DNA from 3 places in the Faecalibacterium prausnitzii genome. Region 3 is predicted to be linked to each of the others. Evidence: predicted binding sites of a transcription regulator. Region 3 holds the regulator's gene; each other region holds the start of a gene.
What was found. The regulator Rex, encoded in region 3, represses fermentation and respiration genes when NADH is low (regulators of the CRP and FNR family bind a similar motif). The targets are predictions, from matches to a motif close to ATTGTTAANNNNTTAACAAT.
Positions count from the first base shown of each region.

Region 1: I5P96_RS10005 (phosphoglycerate kinase) is a predicted target of Rex. The motif match lies at 1,744-1,763, and genes of this name have one in related genera.
Region 2: coaD (pantetheine-phosphate adenylyltransferase) is a predicted target of Rex. The motif match lies at 2,117-2,136, and genes of this name have one in related genera.

Region 1 is NZ_CP065377.1:2,026,777-2,034,422, reverse strand. It holds gene rplL (50S ribosomal protein L7/L12) at 1-253, shown strand, start outside; gene I5P96_RS10015 (SPFH domain-containing protein) at 425-1,426, shown strand; gene I5P96_RS10010 (PTS ascorbate transporter subunit IIC) at 1,426-1,629, shown strand; gene I5P96_RS10005 (phosphoglycerate kinase) at 1,881-3,089, shown strand; gene tpiA (triose-phosphate isomerase) at 3,180-3,950, shown strand; gene gpmI (2,3-bisphosphoglycerate-independent phosphoglycerate mutase) at 4,071-5,597, shown strand; gene I5P96_RS09990 (ATP-binding cassette domain-containing protein) at 5,849-6,790, opposite strand; gene I5P96_RS09985 (ABC transporter ATP-binding protein) at 6,783-7,646, opposite strand, start outside.
Region 2 is NZ_CP065377.1:1,661,727-1,669,372, forward strand. It holds gene I5P96_RS08400 (enoyl-CoA hydratase-related protein) at 1-28, opposite strand, end outside; gene I5P96_RS08405 (acetyl-CoA C-acetyltransferase) at 133-1,350, opposite strand; gene coaD (pantetheine-phosphate adenylyltransferase) at 1,442-1,945, opposite strand; gene I5P96_RS08415 (butyryl-CoA:acetate CoA-transferase) at 2,342-3,688, shown strand; gene I5P96_RS08420 (AI-2E family transporter) at 3,742-4,953, shown strand; gene I5P96_RS08425 (radical SAM protein) at 5,121-6,545, opposite strand; gene I5P96_RS08430 (oleate hydratase) at 6,614-7,646, opposite strand, start outside.
Region 3 is NZ_CP065377.1:487,059-494,704, reverse strand. It holds gene I5P96_RS02460 (helix-turn-helix domain-containing protein) at 1-802, shown strand, start outside; gene I5P96_RS02455 (carbohydrate ABC transporter permease) at 903-1,760, opposite strand; gene I5P96_RS02450 (carbohydrate ABC transporter permease) at 1,772-2,698, opposite strand; gene I5P96_RS02445 (ABC transporter substrate-binding protein) at 2,865-4,238, opposite strand; gene I5P96_RS02440 (thymidine kinase) at 4,800-5,405, opposite strand; gene I5P96_RS02435 (redox-sensing transcriptional repressor Rex) at 5,606-6,247, opposite strand; gene I5P96_RS02430 (ClpP family protease) at 6,495-7,181, shown strand; gene I5P96_RS02425 (DNA translocase FtsK) at 7,269-7,646, shown strand, end outside.

The DNA of each region.
Region 1 (7,646 bases), 1.4 Mb from region 3:
TCCCGCTGCTGCTGGCGCTGCTGCTGCCGCTGAGGAAGAGAAGACCGAGTTCGACGTCATCCTGGCTGAGGCTGGCGCTACCAAGATGCAGGTCATCAAGCTGGTCAAGGAGATCACCGGTCTGGGCCTGAAGGAGGCTAAGGCTATCGTTGACGGCGCTCCCAAGGCTGTCAAGGAGAAGGCTTCCAAGGCTGAGGCTGAGGACATCAAGAAGAAGCTGGAAGAGGCTGGCGCTAAGGTCGAGATCAAGTAATTTGATCCCCCTGAACGTTCTTTCTTGAATTTCGATTCTTGAAATGAAGGCACTCTCGTCGAAAGGCGAGGGTGCCTTTTTTGTTGTTTCCTCTTGACAGATGAAATACAACATGATATGATTTTGATATCAGATAGAAACACTTCCAGACCCGATAAGGAGGGATCTTACATGGAAGAGAAGATCTTGCAAACGAAGAAGAACGGAATGACGATGCTGCTGCTGACCTTGCTCGGCTATGTTGCGGCCATCATCGTGTTCGTGCTGGGTGGGATACTGCTCACGACAGAACATAACGTGCCGGGCGTGATTTTGTTGGTGCTGAGCATCGTCTATGGCATCGTCGGCATTTTCCTGCTCTGCGGCCTGAAGGTGCTGAAGCCGGAGGAAGCATTGGTGCTGACCCTCTTCGGTGATTACATCGGCACCCTGAAAGGGGAGGGCTTCTATTGGGTGAATCCCTTCTGCACCTCCGTCAACCCCGCCGCAGGCACAGTGCTGAGCCAGAGCGGCGATGTCCAGAAGATGCCCGTTGTGCAGGCGAGCCGGGAGCAGGATGGCAAAAAGATCTCCCTCAAGATCATGACCCTGAACAACTCCCGCCAGAAGATCAACGATTGCCTGGGCAACCCGGTGGAGATCGGCATTGCCGTCATCTGGCGCGTGACCGATACCGCGAAAGCCGTCTTCAACGTGGACAACTACAAAGAGTACCTGTCCCTTCAGTGCGACAGCGCCCTGCGCAACGTCGTGCGGGTCTACCCCTATGATGTGGCCCCCAATGTGGACACCACCGGTGACGGTATCGCCGACGAAGGCAGCCTGCGCGGTTCGTCCGAGGTCGTGGCCAAGCGCATCCAGGACGAGATCCAGAAAAATGTGACCGAGGCCGGCATCGAGATCATCGAAGCTCGCATCACCTATCTGGCTTACGCGCCGGAAATCGCAGCCGTCATGCTGCAGCGCCAGCAGGCCAGCGCCATCATCGACGCCCGTAAGATGATCGTGGACGGTGCCGTCGGCATGGTGGAAATGGCACTGGAACGCCTGAATGAAAACAAGGTGGTCGAGCTCGACGATGAGCGCAAGGCAGCAATGGTCTCCAACCTGCTGGTCGTGCTCTGCGGCAACCGTGACGCTCAGCCCATTGTGAACAGCGGCAGCCTCTACTGATGGCAGCAGAACCCAAAAAGCAGATCCCGCTCCGCCTGAACGCGAAGCTCTACGAAGCCCTTGCCGCGTGGGCTGAAGATGATTTCCGCTCGGTGAACGGACAGATCGAGTATCTGCTCACCGAGTGTGTGCGTCAACGGAAGAAGAATGGCAAGTATGTCTCAGATGAGATCGACCTGCCGCCGGAACTGGATCTCAAATAAGAGAAGGGAACCTTTGGAAAAAATGCTTTTCAGAGGTTCTTTTTTTCATGAAAAAGGGGAGTTGCTCCGCCTTTCAGTCAAAATAGACACATTTCCACCGGGATACGGGGAAAGTTTGTTAATAAATTATCTATTGCCTGTCCTTGCAAACCACACAGTTTTTGTTTATAATAGAAGTGTACGGGGAGGCAAGCCCCGATAACGAGTGAAATTCGATTCCGATGAAAAGAATTTGAGAGGAGTTTATTACCATGGGTTTAGGTAAGAAGACGATCGACGACGAGAATTACTGCGGCAAGAAGGTTCTGGTCCGCTGCGACTTCAACGTCCCGATGAAGGACGGCGTCATCACCAACGAGAACCGCATCAACGCAGCTCTGCCCACCATCCAGAAGCTGCTCAATGATGGCGCAAAGGTCATCCTGTGCAGCCACCTGGGCAAGCCCAAGAACGGCCCTGAGGCAAAGTTCAGCCTGGCTCCCGTTGCAGCTGCCCTGAGCGCAAAGCTGGGCAAGACCGTTGTGTTCGCAGACGACGACAACGTCGTGGGCGAGAACGCAAAGGCTGCTGTGGCTGCCATGAACAACGGCGACGTTGTCCTGCTCCAGAACACCCGTTTCCGCAAGGAAGAGACCAAGAACATGCCGGAGTTCTCCGAGGAGCTGGCTTCTCTGGCGGACGCATACGTGGATGACGCTTTCGGCAGCTGCCATCGCGCACACTGCTCCACCGCTGGTGTCACCGACTACGTCAAGGATACCGCTGTCGGTTACCTGATGGAGAAGGAGATCAAGTACTTGGGCAATGCCGTCAACGACCCGGAGCGTCCCTTCACCGCCATCCTGGGCGGCGCAAAGGTCGCCGATAAGCTGAACGTCATCTCCAACCTGCTGGAGAAGGTCGATACCCTGATCATCGGCGGCGGCATGGCTTATACCTTCGTCAAGGCACAGGGCTACGAAGTCGGCAAGAGCCTGTGCGATGACTCCAAGCTGGACTACTGCAAGGAGATGATGGCAAAGGCTCAGGAGAAGGGCGTCAAGCTGCTCCTGCCCGTCGATGCCGTCTGCATCAAGGACTTCCCCGATCCCATCGACGCACCCGTCGAGACCACCGTTGTGCCCGTGACCGCAATGCCTGCCGATATGGAAGGCTGCGACATCGGCCCGGAGAGCACCAAGCTGTTTGCTGAGGCCGTCAAGGCTTCCAAGACCGTTGTCTGGAACGGCCCCATGGGCGTCTTCGAGAACCCGACTCTGGCAGCAGGCACCCTGGCTGTGGCACAGGCTATGGCTGAGAGCGGCGCTACCACCGTCATCGGCGGCGGCGACAGCGCAGCAGCAGTCCAGCAGATGGGTCTGGGCGATAAGATGACCCACATCTCCACCGGCGGCGGCGCTTCTCTGGAGTATCTGGAGGGCAAGGAGCTGCCCGGCATCGCTGTCATCCAGAACGCATAATTCGCGCTCGCAACAGCAGGATCGAGGTGCGGCGGCATGGCGCCGCCGCACCTTTTTTGGTACGTAGGTAAATAGAAGGAGATAGAGATCATGGATAAGGCAAAGCGTAAGGCAATCATTGCAGGCAACTGGAAGATGAACAAGACCGCTTCGGAAGCAGCCAAGCTGGTGGACGAGCTGATCCCTGCCGTCAAGGATGCTTCCTGCGAGGTCGTCATCTGCACTCCGTTCACCGATCTGGTGACGGCTGTGGAAAAGACCAAGGGCACCAACATCCATGTCGGTGCTGAGAACGTCCACTTCGAGAAGTCCGGTGCGTTCACCGGTGAGATCAGCGCAGAGATGCTGGTGGATCTGGGCGTGGAGTACGTCATCGTCGGCCACTCCGAGCGCCGCCAGTACTTCGCAGAGACCGATCAGACCGTCAACAAGCGCGCTCTGGCTGCGCTGAACGCGGGCCTGAAGGTCATCATCTGCGTGGGCGAGAGCCTGGAGCAGCGCGAAGAGGGCGTGACCGAGGAGCTGGTCCGGATGCAGACCAAGATCGCTCTGCGCGATGTCACCGCAGAGCAGATGGCCAACGTCGTCATCGCGTATGAGCCCATCTGGGCCATCGGCACCGGCAAGACCGCTACGGCAGACCAGGCAGAGGAAGTCTGCGGCCAGATCCGCAAGGTCATCGGCGAGGTCTACGGCGAGGCCGTGGCCGAGGCGACCACTGTGCAGTATGGCGGCAGCATGAACGCAAAGAATTGCGAAGAGCTGCTGAGCAAGAAGGACGTCGATGGCGGCCTGATCGGCGGCGCATCCCTGAAGGCTCCGGATTTTGCAGTCATCGTCAACGCTGCGACCAAGGGCTGAGAAAGAGAGCTTCCCCGCATCGCACACTGCCTTTTGCAAATCACCCCAGCGCCCGGCCGCGCCGTTTGCAAGCGCTGAAGCCGGGCGCTTTTTAGTTCAAAATCAAAGGAGATACCATTTATGTCCAAGAAACCCGTAATGCTCTGCATCATGGACGGCTTTGGCTGGACCCCCAACGAGACCTATGGCAACGCTGTGGCTGCCGCAAACAAGCCGTTTATCGACTCTCTGATGGCAAAGTACCCCATGACCACCATCGACGCTTCCGGCATGGCAGTCGGCCTGCCCGACGGCCAGATGGGCAACTCTGAGGTCGGCCACACCAACATGGGCGCAGGCCGCATCGTTTATCAGCAGCTGACCCTCATCACCAAGTCCATCCAGGACGGCGAGATGCTCAAGAACCCGGTCCTCGTCAAGAACATGAAAGCTGCCATCGACGCAGGGAAGGCCATCCACCTGATGGGCCTGGTCGGCACCGGCGGCGTCCACAGCCACGCTGACCACTGGTTCGGTGTGCTGGAAATGGCCAAGCACATGGGTGCCAAGGAGGTCTATCTCCACTGCATCACCGACGGCCGTGATACCGACCCGCACTCCGGCAAGGGCTTCCTGGCCGACCTGCAGGCCAAGCTCGACGCGCTGGGCATCGGCAAGATCGCCAGCGTCTCCGGCCGTTACTACGCCATGGACCGCGACAACAACTGGGACCGTGAGGAGAAGGCCTACGCGGCGTTCGTCTACGGCGAGGGCGAGCGGTATGCCAACGCTGCAGAGGCGATCGAGGCATCCTACGCCAACGACAAGACCGACGAGTTCGTTCTGCCCTGTGTCACCTGCGAGGGCGGCCGTGTGCAGGACGGCGACACCGTCATCTTCATGAACTTCCGCCCCGACCGTGCCCGCCAGATGACCCGCATCTTCTGCGACGACGCCTTCACCGGCTTTGAGCGCCGCGGCGGCCGCAAGCAGGTCCACTACGTCTGCATGGCCGAGTATGACGCTACCATGCCCAACTGCGAGGTCGCCTATCCTCCCGTGGAGCTGAAGAACGTTCTGGGCCAGTACCTGTCCGAGAACGGCAAGACCCAGCTGCGCATCGCCGAGACCGAGAAGTACGCACACGTCACCTTCTTCTTCAACGGCGGTGTCGAGGCTCCCTACGCGGGGGAGGACCGCTGCGTCATCCCCAGCCCGAAGGTGGCCACCTACGACCTGCAGCCGGAGATGAGCGCTCCGGAGGTCGCTGCAGAGTGCAAGCAGCGGATCGAGAGCGGCAAGTATGATGTCATCATCCTGAACTTCGCCAACTGCGACATGGTCGGCCACACCGGCGTCTTTGAGGCCGCTGTGAAGGCCGTAGAGGCCGTGGACGCTGCCGTCAAGGAAGTTGTCACCGCTGTGCTGGATGCGGGCGGCTGCGCCTTCCTGACCGCCGATCACGGCAATGCAGAGAAGATGAAGAACCCCGACGGCACGCCCTTCACCGCACACACCACCAATGTGGTGCCCTTTGTGGCCATTGGCTGCGGCGATGTGAAGCTGCGCGAGGGCGGCTGCCTGGCCGACATTGCGCCCACCATGCTGCCCTATATCGGTCTGCCTGTCCCCGCAGAGATGACCGGTAAGAGCATCATCGTGGAGTAAGAACCTCTCCGTCTAGCTCATAAAATAGAGTGCTCCGCTGTTGAGATCCACAGCATCGTATAGATGCCGCTGGTCTCGACAGCGGAGCATTTCTGTTTTCGATAGAAAACGACTTTCCGCGTCCAGCAGGGGTTACCCGGCCTGCAAAGGCCTCTCCTACCAGGAAAGGTGATAACAGCACAAAACCCCGCCGCTGAGGTCTCCCTCAAACGGCGGGGCATTTGTGTTAAAATACCGGAAAGCGGTTCAGCTTAAAGCTGGCTTTCGTACTCCTTGCGGTAGCCTTCCAGCTCGCGCTGGTTGCCATAGACGAAGTGACCGTTGGCGATCTCTTCCCAGACCGGCTTCTCCACGCTGTAATCGTGGATGGACGGATCATAAACAAGCAGCTTCTTGTTCTTCTCCAGAGCGGGGTCGGGGATGGGAACGGCGCTCAGCAGGGCTTTGGTGTAGGGGTGCAGCGGATGGAGGAACAGCTCTTCCGCCTCGGCCAGCTCCACGATACGGCCCTTGCTGATGACGGCGATGCGGTCCGAGATGAACCGGACGACCGACAGGTCATGTGCGATGAACAGGTAGGTCAGGCCGCGGCTCTTCTTCATCTCGTTCAGCAGGTTCAGCACCTGTGCGCGGATGGAGACGTCCAGAGCCGAGATGGGCTCATCGGCCACGATGAACTCCGGCTGCATGACCAGAGCACGGGCGATGCCGATGCGCTGACGCTGGCCGCCGGAGAACTCGTGCGGGAAGCGGGAAGCGAACTCCGGCAGCAGGCCGACTTCGTGCAGCGCGTCCATGACCTTGTTGTGCAGGTCTTCCTGGTCTTTGTACAGGTGGTGGTTCAGCAGACCCTCGGCCACGATGTACTCGACCTTGGCGCGCTCGTTCAGGGATGCCATGGGGTCCTGGAAGATCATCTGGATCTTGCGGATGACCTCCTGGTCCAGCTCTTTGGAGATCTTGCCGTTGATCTTCTGGCCTTTGAAGAGGATGTCGCCGCCGGAGGTCGGGTTGATGCGGCAGATGGCACGGCCAATGGTGGTCTTGCCGGAGCCGGACTCGCCGACCAGCGAGAAGGTCTCGCCCTTGTAGATGTCAAAATTGACATGGTCCACAGCCACAAATTTCTTTTTGCCAGAGCCAAAGGTGATCTGAAGGTCTTTCAGCTCAATCAGCTTTTCACGCTCAGCCATTTAAGTTGGAACCTCCCATCTTTCCCATTTTCTCACGAAGGTTCTGGATGGAGTGCGGGCGCTCAATCTTGGGCGCGCGCGGGTCCAGATACCAGGTCTTTGCTGCATGGGTCTCGGACACCTGGAAGAACGGAGGTTCTGCCACGAAGTCGATCGCCAGCGCGTGTTTGTTGCGGGGGGCGAAAGCATCGCCATGGATCTCGTTGAACAGGTTCGGGGGAGTGCCGTCCACGGTGGGCAGGCTCTCGCCCTTGGTGCCCAGCTGCGGCAGCGCCTGCAGCAGCGCCCAGGTGTAGGGATGCCATGCGTCGTAGAAGATCTCCTGAACGGTGCCGTATTCCACGATCTGGCCGGCGTACATGACGGCCACGCGGTCTGCCACGTTGGCCACAACACCCAGGTCATGGGTGATGTAGATGACGGACATGCCCAGCTCTTTCTGCAGATCGCGGATGAGCTGCAGGATCTGCGCCTGGATGGTCACATCCAGTGCGGTGGTCGGCTCGTCGCAGATCAGGATCTGCGGGCGGCAGGCTGCTGCAATGGCGATGACGACACGCTGGCGCATACCGCCGGAAAACTCGTGCGGATACTGCTCGTAGCGGCGCTCCGGGTCGGGGATGCCGACCTTGCCCAGCATCTCAATGGCGGCCTTCTTGGCGGCTTCGCCTTTCAGGCCCTGGTGATGCTCGATGCTCTCCTGGATCTGCTTGCCGATCTTCTTCAGCGGGTTCAGGCTGGTCATCGGGTCCTGCATGACCATGGCGATCTTCTTACCGCGGACACCAAGCCAGTCCTTTTCGGTGAACTTGGTCATATCGCGGCCTTCGTACAGGATGGAGCCGCCGGTGATGGT
Region 2 (7,646 bases), 1.2 Mb from region 3:
CCTGCACTTCGGTTTTAACAAATGCCATTGTGAAGACCTCCATTCAAAGTCTTATTCTTCGTTTCAGAACAGCCCCGCGCAGGAGAAGTCCGCCTGCGCGGGCGATCCTGATATCTGGAGTGCCTCCAGCGTTTAGTCCATTTCGACGATGGTAGCGCAGCCCATGCCGCCGCCGATGCACAGGGTAGCCAGACCCTTGTGGGCACCACGGTGCTTCATTGCATACAGCAGGGTGACCAGGATACGAGCGCCGGAAGCGCCGACCGGGTGGCCCAGAGCGATTGCGCCGCCGTTGACGTTGACCTTGTTCATATCAAAGTTCAGAGCCTGGCTGACGGCCACAGACTGTGCTGCGAAGGCCTCGTTTGCCTCGATCAGGTCCATATCGGCAACGGACAGGCCGGTCTTTGTCATGACCTTCTTGGTTGCAGCGATGGGGCCCAGACCCATGACTTCGGGCTCAACACCAGCCAGAGCACCAGCGACCCAGGTTGCCAGCGGGGTGACGCCCAGCTCCTTGGCCTTCTCCTCGCTCATCACGACCAGAGCAGCAGCGCCGTCGTTGATGGCGGAAGAGTTGCCGGCGGTCACGATGCCGTCCTTGGTGAAGGCGGGCTTCAGGGTGCCCAGCTTCTCGATCGGGGTCAGACGGGGGCCTTCATCGGTATCGAACACGGTGTCGCCCTTCTTGCCCTTGATGACAACGGGAACGATCTCGTCCTTGAAGGCGCCGTCCTTGATGGCCTTGTCTGCCTTGACCTGGCTGTTGTAAGAGAACTCATCCAGCTGCTCGCGGGTGATGGGGTTGTAGCCGTACTTCTTCTGATAGGTCTCGTTGGTGCAGACGTTCTCAGCGGTCATGCCCATGTGCTTGTTGAAGCCGGTGGCATCCCACAGAGCATCGTTGACCATGGTATCGACCAGCTCGCTCTTGCCCATGGGAGCGCCCATGCGGTAGCCGTAGCGGCCCTTCATCATAGCGAAGGGAGCCATGTCCATGTTCTCCATGCCGCCTGCAACGACGATGTCGGCATCGCCAGCCTCGATCATCTGCGCAGCCATGTTGACGCAGTTCAGACCGGAGCCGCAGACCACGTTGACGGTGACAGCGGGGGTCTCGATGGGCAGGCCTGCCTTCAGGGAAGCCTGACGCGCGACGTTCTGGCCCAGACCAGCCTGAATGACGCAGCCCATGTAAACATGATCGACCTGCTCCGGTGCGACGTGTGCGCGCTCCAGTGCCTCCTTGATGACGATGGAGCCCAGCTCAGCAGCGGGGACGTTGGCAAGAGTGCCGCCGAACTTACCGATGGCGGTACGGCATGCAGATGCGATAACAACTTTCTTCATGTTAATAGCCTCCTGATTTGTGTGTATATTGGTGGGTTTTAGGAACCAATTTTATAGAAACGCCAGCGGCGTTTGCACATAAGAAACGGATTCAGGGCTGCTCCCCTTTCGCCCGGAGCGCGGCCATCTTCTGTTCGACGGCGGCTTCCACATTGGGCGTGACGAACTTGGAGATATTGCTGCCGTAGCGGGCAGCCTCTTTCACGATCGTCGAGGAAAGGTAGCTCCATTTGATGCTGGTCGCCAGGAACATCGTCTCAATGCCGGGCATCAGTGCATGGTTCGTCTGCGCCAGCTGGATCTCGTTTTCGAAATCCGTGACCGCCCGCAGACCCCGCACCATGACCGAAGCGCGGCGCTTTTTGGCAAACTCCACGGTCAGGCCGTCAAAGCTCTCCACCGTGACGTTCGGGATGTCCTTGCAGCACTCCTGCAGCAGGGCCACCCGCTCTTCTACGGTGAACAGAGGGTGCTTGGCGCTGTTGATGAGCACGGCGACGATCAGGTGATCGTTGATCTTTGCGGCACGCTTGATGATGTCCAGGTGCCCTTTGGTGACCGGATCGAACGATCCGGGATAAACTGCTGTTGCCATCGTGTCCTCCTTGATGCGCGCTGGTATGAAAAGCGCGCTCGGTCCTGCCATGATAGCACTTTCCAGTTCGGGTTGCAAGACGTTGTTTGCGGCGCCGCGTCTCATCGCTATTTTTTTAACGATTCATGACGCACTGCTCCACACCGCCCTGCTACGCTATAAGTAAACCACATCGTCAAAATTTTATCAAGTCTTTTTTCAAAAAATTTTGTTTCTATCAGACCAAAGAATCCAGTTGAATCGCTAAGAATTTTAGTCATATTGCCATCCAGCCACTTTTTTGCCCCGATTTGCTCCGAAAGTATTGATTCCTTCCTTTGTTAATGTTATAACTAAGTTATCGGGTTGTAAGAATTTACAATTCCTTTATGTTATTATAGGAGAGGATGGTTTATAATGGATTATACGGAACTGTATGCGCAGAAAAAGATGACTGCCGATCAGGCCGCTGCTTTGGTCAAGAGCGGCGATTGGGTGGACTACGGCTGGGCTGTGAACACCCCGGTGGCAGTCGATGCTGCCATTGCAAAGCGTCTGCCGGAGCTGGAGAACGTCAATTTCCGCGGCGGCATCCTGATGTGGGTGCCGGAGATCTTCCAGATCGACGACCCGGCTGCCCACATGACCTGGAACAGCTGGCACATGGGCGGCATTGAGCGCAAGGCCATTGCGCAGGGCTTCTCCTTCTACTCCCCCATCCGTTATTCGGAGCTGCCCCGTTACTACCGCGACAGCAAGGACCCCGTGGATGTGGCAGTGTTCCAGGTCACGCCCATGGACGAGCATGGCTACTTCAATTTCGGCCCCTGTGCTTCTCATCTGGGTGCCGTCTGCGAAAAGGCCAAAAAGATCATCGTCGAGGTCAACACCAACATGCCCCGCTGCCTGGGTGGCACCGAGAACTGGGTGCACATCTCCCAGGTGGCCGGTGTCGTGGAGGGCACCAACCCGCCGATGGGTCAGATGGCTGCCCCCGGTGCGGCCACTGAGGTGGACCTCGCCGTGGCGAACCTCATCGTCCCGCAGATCCCGAACGGTGCCTGCCTGCAGCTGGGCATCGGCGGAATGCCCAACGCCATCGGCAACCTGATCGCGCAGAGCGACCTGAAGGATCTGGGCGTCCATACTGAAATGTACGTCGATGCCTTTGTGGACATCGCCAAAGCCGGCAAGATCACCGGCCGCCACAAGAATCTGGACAAGGGCCGTCAGGTCTACGCCTTCGGTGCCGGCACCCAGAAGATGTACGATTACCTCGACAACAACCCGGAGTGCATGGCAGCCCCCGTGGAGTACACCAACGACATCCGCAGCATTTCGGCCATCGACAACTTCATCTCCATCAACAATGCTGTCGATATCGACCTGTTCGGTCAGGTCAACGCCGAGAGTGCCGGTGTCAAGCACATCTCCGGTGCAGGCGGTCAGCTGGACTTCGTTCTGGGCGCATACCTTTCCAACGGCGGCAAGAGCTTCATCTGCCTGTCCTCTACCTTTATGAATAAGAAGACCGGCAAAGTCGAGAGCCGCATCCGCCCCACGCTGGAGACCGGCAGCATCATCACCGATACCCGTGCCAATATCCACTATCTGTGCACCGAGTACGGCTGTGTGAACCTGAAGGGCCTGACCAGCTGGGAAAAGGCCGAAGCCTTGATCAGTGTTGCACACCCCGATTTCCGGGATGAACTGATCGCCGAAGCTGAAAAACTGCACATCTGGCGCAGGAGCAACAAGCGCTAAACAATGCTGCGGGCGTTCCTGCTGCCCGCGGCAGGAATGGAGTCTACGGAAACATGATGGACAAAAAGCCACACATCAAACCTTACCTGTATGGGATGCTCGCGGGATTCGGTGCCATATCATTGAGCATCCTGTTCTTCTTCCTGATCTACCGCTTTCAGGGCTTCGGGGATGCGATCTCGAAGCTGACGGGAATCCTGATGCCGTTCATCTACGGCGCGGTCATCGCCTATCTGCTCAAGCCGGTGTGCAACTGCGTGGAGAATTTTCTCCGCCGCCTTTTGCCCGAAAAGATGGGAACTGCGGCCAACATGCTGGCGGTCACCATCTCGCTGCTGTTCGGCATCCTGGTGGTGTATGCGCTGATCATGATGATCGTGCCGCAGCTCATCACCAGCGTGACGACGCTGTACTACACGGCGCGGAACAACCTGAACGACTTCGTGGACTGGGCTTCCCATCAGGAGATCATCGCCAGCAACCAGAAGCTGCTGGATTTCATCGAGACGTCCTATGACAACCTGCAGGACACGCTGGACAACCTCGTCCGGACGAAGCTGGTCCCCTCCATGCAGAGCCTCCTGAGCGGTGCAGCGCTGGGCGTGATGAGCTTCGTGACCTTCCTGAAGAACATCGTCATCGGCCTCATCGTTTCGGTGTATCTGCTGGCCAGCCGGAAGAAATTCGGGCAGCAGGGCAAGCTCATCCTTTATAGTCTGGTCAAGCCCCGTTGGGCCAACCTCATCATGGAGGAGATCCGTTACGCTGACCGGATGTTCGGCGGCTTCATCAACGGTAAGATTTTGGATTCCGCCATCATCGGGGTGCTGTGCTACATCGCCTGCCTCATCTTCAAGTTTCCCAGTGCGCTGCTGGTCTCGGTCATCATCGGTGTGACCAACGTCATCCCCTTCTTCGGGCCTTTCATCGGTGCCATCCCGGCCACCTTGCTCATCCTCATCCAGAACCCCATCAAGGCGCTCTGGTTCGTCCTGTTCGTTCTGGTTTTGCAGCAGGTGGACGGCAACATCATCGGGCCGAAGATCCTGGGCAACACCACCGGCCTTTCCAGCTTCTGGGTGCTGTTCGCCATCCTGCTGTTCGGCGGCCTGTGGGGTTTTGTGGGCATGATCATCGGTGTGCCGCTCTTCGCGGTCATCTACGATGTGCTCAAGAAATTCGTCTTCCACGGCCTGCGCCGCAATGAGGAGATGGAACTGGTCACGACCTACCACGACAACTTCGGCGACCCCGACGACGAATAAGTTCCGTCATCTATATCGAATGTCCCGGCCCTGTCTCCTGCGGGAGATGGGGCCATTTTATCGCGCAAAAAACCTCCCGCTTCCCGGCGCTGTTGCAGCGCTCCGGAAAGCGGGAGGTTTTGGTTCAGGACGGCTGCACTCGATGCAGACCCAGCGCTTCTGTGTGCTTACTGCTGGCCGGGCTTCCAGTCCTTATAATTCTCATAGCGGCTCTCGCGGATCTTGGTGTGAGACCAGATCTCGTCGGCCATGGGCTGCCAGTTGTCAGCGTAGGCCTTGCACTTATCGCACAGGTGGTCCACCGTCTCCGGGCTCTGGAGGTCGGTGCTGTGGGCACCGGTCTCGTGGACCATCTTCCGCAGCAGTTCGGGGTTCTCCAGCATGGGGCAGGGACGCAGATGGTTCTTGTTGAAGGGCTGGCCGTTGTGGTATGCCATGAACAGCGGGCTCTGAAGAATCTCCAGAATGCTGCTGTCGTGGATGTTGGCATTGGAATAGTGGATGAAGACGCAGGGTTCCGCATCACCGGCCGAGTTGATGTGGAAGTAGTTGCGGCCGCCCGCAATGCAGCCTCCGACGAACTCGCCGTCATTCTGGAAGTCCATCGGGTAGAACGGGATGTCGCAAGCCTCGCTGCGCAGATAGCGGATGCGGTCGATCATGTACTTGCGCTGCTCCGGGGTGGGCATCAGTTCGGGGGCTGCCTCGTTGCCGACGGGCATGTAGTGGAAATAGAAGCCGAAGTGCGCACCCTTGTCGCACAGGAAGCGCATGAAGTCATCGCTGGTGACGGCCTCGATGTTGGCGCTGGTGTAGCAGATGGAGGTACCGAACAGGATGCCGTACTGCTTGAGCAGGTTCATGGCGTGCATGACGGCAGCGTAGTGGCCGCTGCCGCGGCGGGCATCGTTGGTCTCCGGGGTGCCCTCGATGGACAGCATGAAGGCGATGTTGCCCAGGCGGACGACCTCCTTGCAGAAGGCGTCGTCGATCAGGGTGGAGTTGGTGTAGATGGCAAACTGCACATCGTTGTGCTTTTCGGCCAGCTTCAGGATGTCGGCCTTGCGGACCAGCGGCTCGCCCCCGGTGAGCATGTAGAGGTACACGCCCAGCTCCTTGCCCTGAGAGACGATCTTGTCCATATCGTCAAAGCTCAGGTTGTTCTTGTGGCCGTACTCGCCGGCCCAGCAGCCCACGCAGTGCATGTTGCAGGCGGAGGTGGGGTCGAACAGGATCAGCCAGGGGATGTTGCACTGGTACTTGACGCGGTTCTCGCGGATGGTCTTGGTGCCACGGAAGAAGGCCTCATAGCCCAGGTTCAGAGCTGTGGTGCGGGCCACATTGGGGTCCAGCTGGTCCAGCATACAGTTGATGAGCCTGGACCACTTGCTGTCCGGGTTCGAGAGAGTCTGGCGGGCATGAGCATACGTTTCCTCGCTGAAGGAATCGCCATAGAAGGTCTTGGCGACATCCACCAGCTGGGTCACGGCCTTTTCGCGGTCCTTGTTGACGTGGGACAGCACGACATCCGCCGTCTTGCCCAGTGCGGCGCGCTGCATCTTATGAGTCAGAGAATCAAATGTGGTATTCATTCCAATTTCCTCCCATGCGTTGTCTGATGTGGGGAGCATCCTCCCCCGCCGGGATCAGGACCCGGCGTTCAGATGATCTTATATTCTTGCAGCAGGCGGCCGAGGTCGGTCTCCTGCACCCTGTCGATGACTTTGCCGAGCGCGAACCTCTCGATCCATCGCATCTTGAGGTCGCTCAGCGGGCGTCCATCCCGCAGCTGCACGGCTGCGTTCAGCAGGTCGCGGACGTCGTAGGTGCTGCCCCAGACCTCCGGTACGCCCCGGTCGATGTCCAGCAGGGTATACACCGCCTCCATGCCGGTGCGCATGGAGTATTCGGTGGTGAAGATGGTGTCACGCGGGGTCTCTGCGAACTGCCCCAGAAACGCGAAGTTCACCGCGCCCTCCGGCACCACAGCGGGCCGGTCGCCTGCTGCGCGGGGCATGAAGAAGGCCGTGATGTACGGCATCATGACGGGCACCGTGTTGGCGCTGTGCTCGGCCAGATCTTCGATCTCCGGTTCCGGCACACCGAGGTGATACAGCCACTCCATGCAGATCTCCTTGCCGGTGCAGTCCCGCATGGGCTTCTTCACGTAGTTGCCGGGCGTGTCGCTGAACAGGCCGTAGAGCCAGCCCACGAGCTGGCCTTTGGGCTGATTCCGGAACTGCGGCTGGCGGTTGAAGGTCCAGCTCAGCAGCCAGCTGGAGTCCCGGACGGTCACGATGCCGCCGGTGACGACCCCGCCGCTGAAGGGATCCCGCTTGCAGATGTTCTGGATGTAGGGCACGATCCGCTCGTCCAGCGTGGTCACGGTGGCGCTCATCCAGTTGGTCTGCTCCGGGTCAGAGCAGAATTTCTCCGGGTGGCCGAAGGCGGGGTCCTGCGCGGCGATCTTCTTCCACAGATCCCAGCCATTGCCGGGGTGGAGCACCGTATCCAGCGCAGCGGGCTGGTCCTGCGCACCGATGGAGCTGTTCTCGACGCAGCCGCCGTTGGTGATGAAGACCAGATCGTTTTCGGTCAGGTCCACCCTCTCCTCGTGGTCGTCCACCAGAAGGCAGATGGTGCGGGCCTGCTTTTTGCCGTCCGCACAGTCGAACTCGATATTCGTCACCTTC
Region 3 (7,646 bases):
CGATAAACTGAATGCAAAGACGCTGGCGCTCCAGCTGCGGATGACCGAGAGCGAGTACCGCCTGCAGGAGGATGAGGAGACCTGCCGCATCCTGGTGGTGACCGGCGGCAGCTGCACGTTCCGGCGGGGAGATGCTTCGCTGCTGGTCAACCCCGGCTGCGTACTGCTGCTGGGGCCGGGGGGCGGCGTGTTTCAGCAGGCGGGGCATCTGGCCCCGGAGCTGATCGGCTGCCGCTTCCCGGCGGCGGTGCTGACCGAGCTGAAGAGCGTGATGCAGCGGGATTTCAGCCCGCTGTTCGAGCCGGACGACCCGATCCTGCTGTACGGCCCGGTGCAGTGGGCCAGCCGCCTGCGCACCCTGCTGAACCTGATGCGGAGCGCCGCCGGGGAACCGGACTGCCCCAGCATCATCTACCTTTCGCTGCTGCTGCATTATGTGGACCAGGAATGCAGAGCCGAGCGGCAGACCGCCCGCCCCCGGAACGAGACCGTGGAGCAGATCTGCGCCTACCTCGCCGCGAACTATCAGCAGAAATTCTCCCTCACCGATGTAGCGGCGCGGTTCTATCTGTCGCCCTACTACCTCAGCCGTCTGTTCCGGCGGGTGACGGGGCAGTCCATCGTGGACTACATCAATGGCCGCCGCATCGAGGCCGCGCAGCATCTGCTGGAGACCACCGACCTGAACATCAGCGCAGTGGCCGAGCAGACCGGCTTTGCCTCGGCGGCTCACTTCCGCCGGGTCTTCCGGGAGATGATGGGCGTCGGCCCATTGCAATACCGCAAGAGCAGCCGCGGCTGAGCCTGCGCTGAACCTGCAAAGAGAAACGACCCCTATGCCGTGTGCACAGGGGTCGTTTTGATTGCTGTGTCAGGATCTCACAGGCCAGAGTGAAGAGCGATCAGCCCTTGACAGCACCGGCGGAGATACCTTCGACGAACTGATCCTGTGCACAGAAGAAGACGATCAGCTGCGGCAGGATGGAGATCAGGGACAGAGCCAGGATGCGGTTCCATGCAAAGCCGGTATCACCGTCCATGGACAGCTTGACGAACAGGGACATCGGGTACTTTGCAGGGGTCTGCACATAAAGCAGCGGGCCCATGAAGTCGTTGCAGCTCCACATGAACTGGAACAGAGCGCAGGACACCAGAGCGGGCATCAGCATGGGGACGATGACCTTGTACAGGGTCTGGAAGGAGTTGCAGCCGTCAATGGCAGCAGCCTCGTCCAGGTCACGCGGGACATTGCGCATGAACTGCACCAGCTGGTAGACGAAGTAGGTCTCAGTTGCAAATGCGCAGTGGACCCAGATGGCCAGATAGAACGGGCTGTTGACCCAGCCGAACTTGGTGTACAGCAGGAACTGCGGAACGTTCAGAACGACCTGGGGCAGGAACAGGGTGGCCAGCATGATGCTGAACAGGATCTTCCGGCCGGGGAAGTCGAAACGGCCGAAGCCGTAAGCGGCAACGCAGGAGGAGATAACCGTGCAGATGACCTTGGGCAGAACATACGAATAGGTGTTCATCATGGCCTGCAGGATGTTGATGGAACCGCCGAAGTTGTTCAGCGCGTTCTTATAGCCCTCCAGAGTAGGGTTCTTGACCCACAGGCCGATGCCTGCGAAGATCTCGCTGTTGTCCTTAAAGGTCGCGCTGATCATCCACAGCAGGGGATAGATCATGATGAGGCCGACCAGGATCAGGACGAGGTACTTGAAGAACGTCGCGATGACGTTGGATGCTTTCATTCCCATACTGTCACACCTTACCTTTCATCCGAGTAGTAGACCCACTTCTTCTGGCTGGTGAAGGCGATGATCGTGAGGATGCAGACGATCACGAACATGATCCATGCCAGTGCGGAGGCCATGCCCATCTGGTTGGACTTGAAGGCGTAGTTGTAAACCAGAATGGAGATCAGAGTGGTGGAGTTGCGCGGGCCGCCGTTGGTGATGATAAACGGGCCGTTGAACTCCTGGAATGCCTGGCAGATCTGCGTGACCAGGTTGTAGAAGATGATGGGGGTGATCATCGGGACGGTGATGGAGAAGAACTGCTTCCACTTACCGGCACCGTCGATGGTGGCCGCCTCATACAGGTCTGCGGGCACGCCCTTCAGAGCGGCCAGGAACAGGACCATGGCGGAACCGAACTGCCAGATGCGCAGGAAGCAGATGATCCACAGCGCATAGTTGGGGTCGCTCAGCCAGGAGGGGCCCTGTGCGTGGCCGAAGGTGATGGCGCGGATGATGGTGTTGACCAGACCATCATCGCGGAAGACAGCCTTCCACAGAACAGCGATGGCAACGGAGCCGCCCAGGATGGACGGGATGTAGTAGACGGTACGGAACAGGTTCACGCAGGCGATCTTGAAGTTCAGGATGTATGCGATGAACAGAGCGAAGATCAGCTTCAGGGGCACGGTGATGAAGGCGTACTTGAAGGTAGTGATCAGGGCCTTGGTGATCTTGGCATCGGAGAAGGCGGTGACGTAGTTCATCACGCCGTACTCATGGATGCCGTTGAAGAAGTTCATATCGGTGAAGCTGTAGTACAGCGACTGACCAAACGGGATCGCCTTGAAGACGACGAAACCGATGATCCAGGGGATCAGATAGATCAGACCCTGCCACTTATCGAAGAACTTCTGGGCCGGGGTACGCCCCAGAGAGGGCGCATTACTTTCTTTCATCCGGGAATCCTCCTTTTGTGGGTGATTTTCCAACGCATGGCATACCGCGCGTCACACTTTGGAAACAGACTTGTCAGAGATTTGTAACCTGTGCCTGAGAAAAAGGGGCATCGGCCGAGCGGTCGATGCCCCTCGTATGTAGAACTCAGGTCAGAGTCTGAAGCGATCAGACGGTGTAACCAACAGCGGACATGCCGTCCAGCAGGGTATCAACGACATCAGCGCCGGAAGCGTTGTCGTAGTCCACGGTGTCGAAGACTTCCTGATAGATACCGGTGCCGTTTGCCTTCAGGTCGTTTGCCTCGAACAGGGGGTCCAGCTGGAAGCCGACGAAGGCCATGACCTTGCCGTTTGCCTCAGCGACCAGCTCCTTGATCTTGCCAGCAGCCTGTGCAGCCTCCAGGCCAGCCTTGGAAGCGGGCAGGCCGCACTCAGAACCCATGATCTCAGCGCCTTCCTTCTCGTTCAGCAGGAAGTTGATCAGCATAGCAGCCTCAGCGGGATGCTCGCAGGTCTTGGTGATGGCCAGACCCATGGAGACCTTGGAGAAGCCGCCGTTGTAATCGCCGAACTTGATCTCCTCGCCGACGGTGAAGCCGGGCTTGTTCTCCTCGTCCAGAGCGTCCTGATACTTGGTAGCGGAGGAATCCCACTCGAAGATACCAGCCATCTTGCCGGTGATCCACTCATTGGACTGGTGTGCAGCGTTGTCGCCGTTGGAGCCGTAGTAGGTGGGCAGGCTCATGATGACGTGGCCATCGACCAGGCTCTTGATGAAGTCGATGCCCTCGGCAATCTCGTCAGCGGTGTAGTTCAGGGTAGAGGTGGTGGGGTCTGCCCAATCCTTGCCGTACTTGGACTCAAGGTAGAAGACCATCAGGATCATACGGTCATATGCGCCCAGGTGCAGAGGATAGTAGTCATCGCCCAGCTTCTCCTGGAATGCCTTGCCTGCGTTCATCAGGTCGTCCAGAGTCTTGGGGACCTCGGTGATGCCAGCCTTATTAAAGGTGGTCATGTTCCAGAAGAAGATACGGCCGGTCATAGCGACAGGCACACACTGCTGTGCATTGGCAACGTTGCAGGCTGCCAGCTTGGCGTCATCCCACTGGGACATATCCAGGTAATCGGTGACGCTGTTCAGGTCGATGAAGGTCTGGCCGTTTGCAGAGTAGTTGTACAGCCAGTTCCAGTTGATCTGGCAGACATCCTCAGCCACGCCGCCGGCAAACTTGGTGGACATGGTGTCCTCCCAGCCGGACCATGCAGCGAAGGTGGGGTTGACGGTGACGTTGCTGTGCTCAGCAGAGAAAGCCTTCAGGGCCTCCTGGTAAGCGTTGTGACGAGACTCGCCGCCCCACCAGCTCATGGTCAGGGTGACGGGATCGCTGCTCAGGCCAGCCACGGAAGCTGCTGCTGCGGAAGAAGCGGTGGAAGCTGCGGTGGAGTTGGAGCTGCCGCCACAGGCAGCCAGCAGGCCAGCTGCGCCCACAGCGCCGGTGACCTTCAGGAAATCGCGACGAGAAATTGCCTTGCTCATTGTTTGTTCTCCTCCTAATAAATAGAAAACATCTGCTCATCGGCCTTATCTGCAAAAGGCTCGTTGTATACAATTATGATAACAAAATATCCCGCAAAAAGAAAGATGTAAATTGAAGAGAAGCGCGCAAAAAACGAACAAATATTGCGCTCGTGTTTGGCGCGGTTTTGACGTCCTTGCCGAAATGAATAAACTTGAGCGAAAAAACTGTGCAACATGTATACTTCAACAGATTGCATAGAAATTGGAGCAAGGAGTCGGAGAAACATCCTAAAATTGCAATATTTTTGTAACCCATCGGGAAATTCGCGTGGTTTTGTTGTACACAAAATGTGAAATCGTTGACGATTCCAGAGATTTGCCAACTGATATATCAATAGTGCAATAAACGCGCGAAGTTGGATACAACTGATATATCACCCTGTCGGAGACGGTCTGTTCCGGGCAGAAAAAAGCGCTGCCCGGCGGGGCAGCGCTGAAAAAATTTTTTCTGGTTTTTTGGGGAACACGGCTGCAAAATGAACGCAGTGCAATGCTTCTTCCGGGAAAAGCTCCGCTTTTTTATTTCGCGGCCCGGCGGGCGTAGAAGGCGCGGCGCTCGCGGAAGTAGCATTGGGGGCACATGCTGACGTACTGCACGTCGTTTTCCAGGTCGATGGCGACCTGTTCGCCCTCAAAGACGAACTCACCGTTGACTTTGCGGCAGTTGCAGGTGGCCTTGCGGCCGCAGGTGCAGATGGTCTTCATCTCCTCGATGGTGTGAGCCAGCTCCAGCAGGCGGGTGGAGCCGGGGAACCCCTTGAGCGAGAAGTCCGACCGCAGACCGTAGCAGATGACCGGGATATTCAGGTCTACCGTGACCATGAACAGCTGCTCAGCCTGTGCCGGGGTAAAGAACTGGCTCTCGTCGCAGAGGACGCAGGCCAGCTTCTGGGTCTGGCTGGCGGCGCGGACGGCCTCGAAGATATCCGCCTCCGGCGGGATGAGCAGGTCGGCTTTGCGCCGCACCCCCAGGCGGCTGACCAGTTCACCGCCGCCCTTGGTGTCCACCTGCGGCTTCAGGATGAGCACCTGCATCCCCTGCTCCTCGTAGTTGTGCGCCACCTGCATCAGGGCCGTGCTCTTGCCGCTGTTCATTGCGCCGTAACGGAAATATAGCTTTGCCATGAAGGTCTCCTCATAAAAAGCAACCCTCTCAGCCATCGCTGCGCGATGCCAGCTCTCCCAAAGGGAGAGCCATTGGCAAGCCGGTCAGCTTTCTACGGAATGAGCAAAGCCCAAACGATGGGAAGCGAGCGGGCTTCGCTGTGATGGGAAGGTTGCTTTATCATATTATACTATATAGTAACAACGACGAAACCGGAACCTCAGTCCTGATTGCGCAGGCGGTAGCCCAGGCTCATCAGGCTGTCGCCCAGGTGGACGTTCTCGACCACGACTTCCGGATACGGGACGGACAGGTCGTAGTGGGAGAAGTTCCAGAAGCCTTTGATGCCCAGGCTGACCAGACGGCCGCTCAGCTCTTCGGCACCGCTGCGGGGCACACAGAGAACCGCCACTTCGGGCTTGTGCTCGGCGCAGAAGCTCTCCAGCTGGTCGATGTGGAGGATCTGGATGCCGTTGATCTCCCTGCCCACTTCGTCCGACGAGTTGTCGAAGGCGGCAATGAGCTTGTAGCCGTTGGTATCGGTGGTGATGAACCGGCTGACGGCCTTGCCCAGACGGCCGCAGCCGATGAGGATGGTGGACAGGCGGTCGCCGTTGCCGAACAACAGATTCTCCAGAATAGAGAGCAGGTTTTCGACCGAGTAGCCGATGCCCTGACGGCCGTTCACATCGCCGATGCAGTTGAAGTCCTGCCGGACCTGAGAGGCCGTGGTGCCCATCTGGGCGGCCAGTTCGCGGGAAGAGATGCTGGTGATGCCGTCGTTCTTCAAGGTCCGCAGAAAGCGGTAGTACTTGGGCAGGCGTTTGATCACCGGCAGAGATGCTTTACCAGGGGTGTTCATAGGTGGTTCTCCTTTCATCCATTCGATGCCGGTCCTCTGCGCCTACCGTGGCGCTCCGGCAGATTCAAAGAGTTTTGCACAATAATGATACATCTTTGTCAATCTTATTCATTATCTAAAGTATACAGCGGATGTGGAGAATGTCAAATAAAATGGAGCAATTTTTTCAAAAGTTAAGAAATCTTAACCGCCGCATAATCATTTGACCCGCCGGGAACCCTGAAAAAAAACAGAGCAGGAGGGGCTTATGGCAGAGCAGAACGAAAAAAACACCCCGGTGGAAGAGCAGCGGCTGGAAAAAGAGCAGATCGAGGATCTGGGCAGCGTCTACCGCACCAAAGGCCCCCACGCCATCCACTGCCTGACCGTGGTGGGGCAGATCGAGGGCCATGTGGAAGCGCCTCAGGGGCAGAAGACCACCAAATATGAGCATGTCATCCCGCAGCTGGTGGCCGTGCAGGAGGACCCGGCGGTGGAGGGCCTGCTGGTCATCCTGAACACCGTGGGCGGCGATGTAGAGGCCGGGCTGGCGCTGGCGGAGCTGATCGCCAGCATCTCCAAGCCCAGCGCCGCCGTGGTGCTGGGCGGCGGACACTCCATCGGCATCCCGCTGGCCGTCAGCGCCCGGCGGAGCTTCATCGTGCCCACAGCCACCATGACCGTCCACCCGGTGCGGCACTCCGGGATGATCCTGGGTGTGCCGCAGACGATGCGGTGGTTCGAACAGATGCAGGAGCGGATCACCGGCTTCGTGGCGGCGCACAGCGGCATCTCGGAAAAGCGCTACACCGAGCTGATGCTCCGCACCGGCGAGCTGGTCATGGATGTGGGCACCATGCTGGACGGCCGCCGGGCCGTGCGCGAAAAGCTCATCGACGAGCTGGGCGGCATCTCGGATGCGCTGGCGTGGCTGTATCGGGAGATCGAACGCTGAGCGGGTTTTCGTTGCTATTTTCCATAGGTCGTGATAAAATGAAAGAATCGAATACTATGGGAGAAAGAGACAGGGTTGCAACGAAAGATGGCAAAGAAAAAACGAAAAACGACCGCAAGACGCGCACCTGCGCGGAGAAAGAGCCGGGCACAGGAGCGGATGCCCGCAGGGCTGGGCACCCTGTTTGCGGGCCTGCTGCTCATCGTGCTGGCCTTTGTGGAAGGCAGCTCGGTCTGGAAGGCCCTGCACGAGGTATTGTTCGGCCTGTTCGGCTGCGGCAGCTTCGTGCTGGGCGCAGCGATCTGCTATCTGGCCATCCTCTACACACGGGGCGAAGACCTCATCGGCCAGATGTTCAAGCTGATGTTGGGGCTGGTGTTTGCCAGCGGCACCGTCATCGTCTTTTCCGAGATCCCCGCCGACATCCCGGCGGCCCGCATGGTAGCGGAGTGCTATCAGAACGGC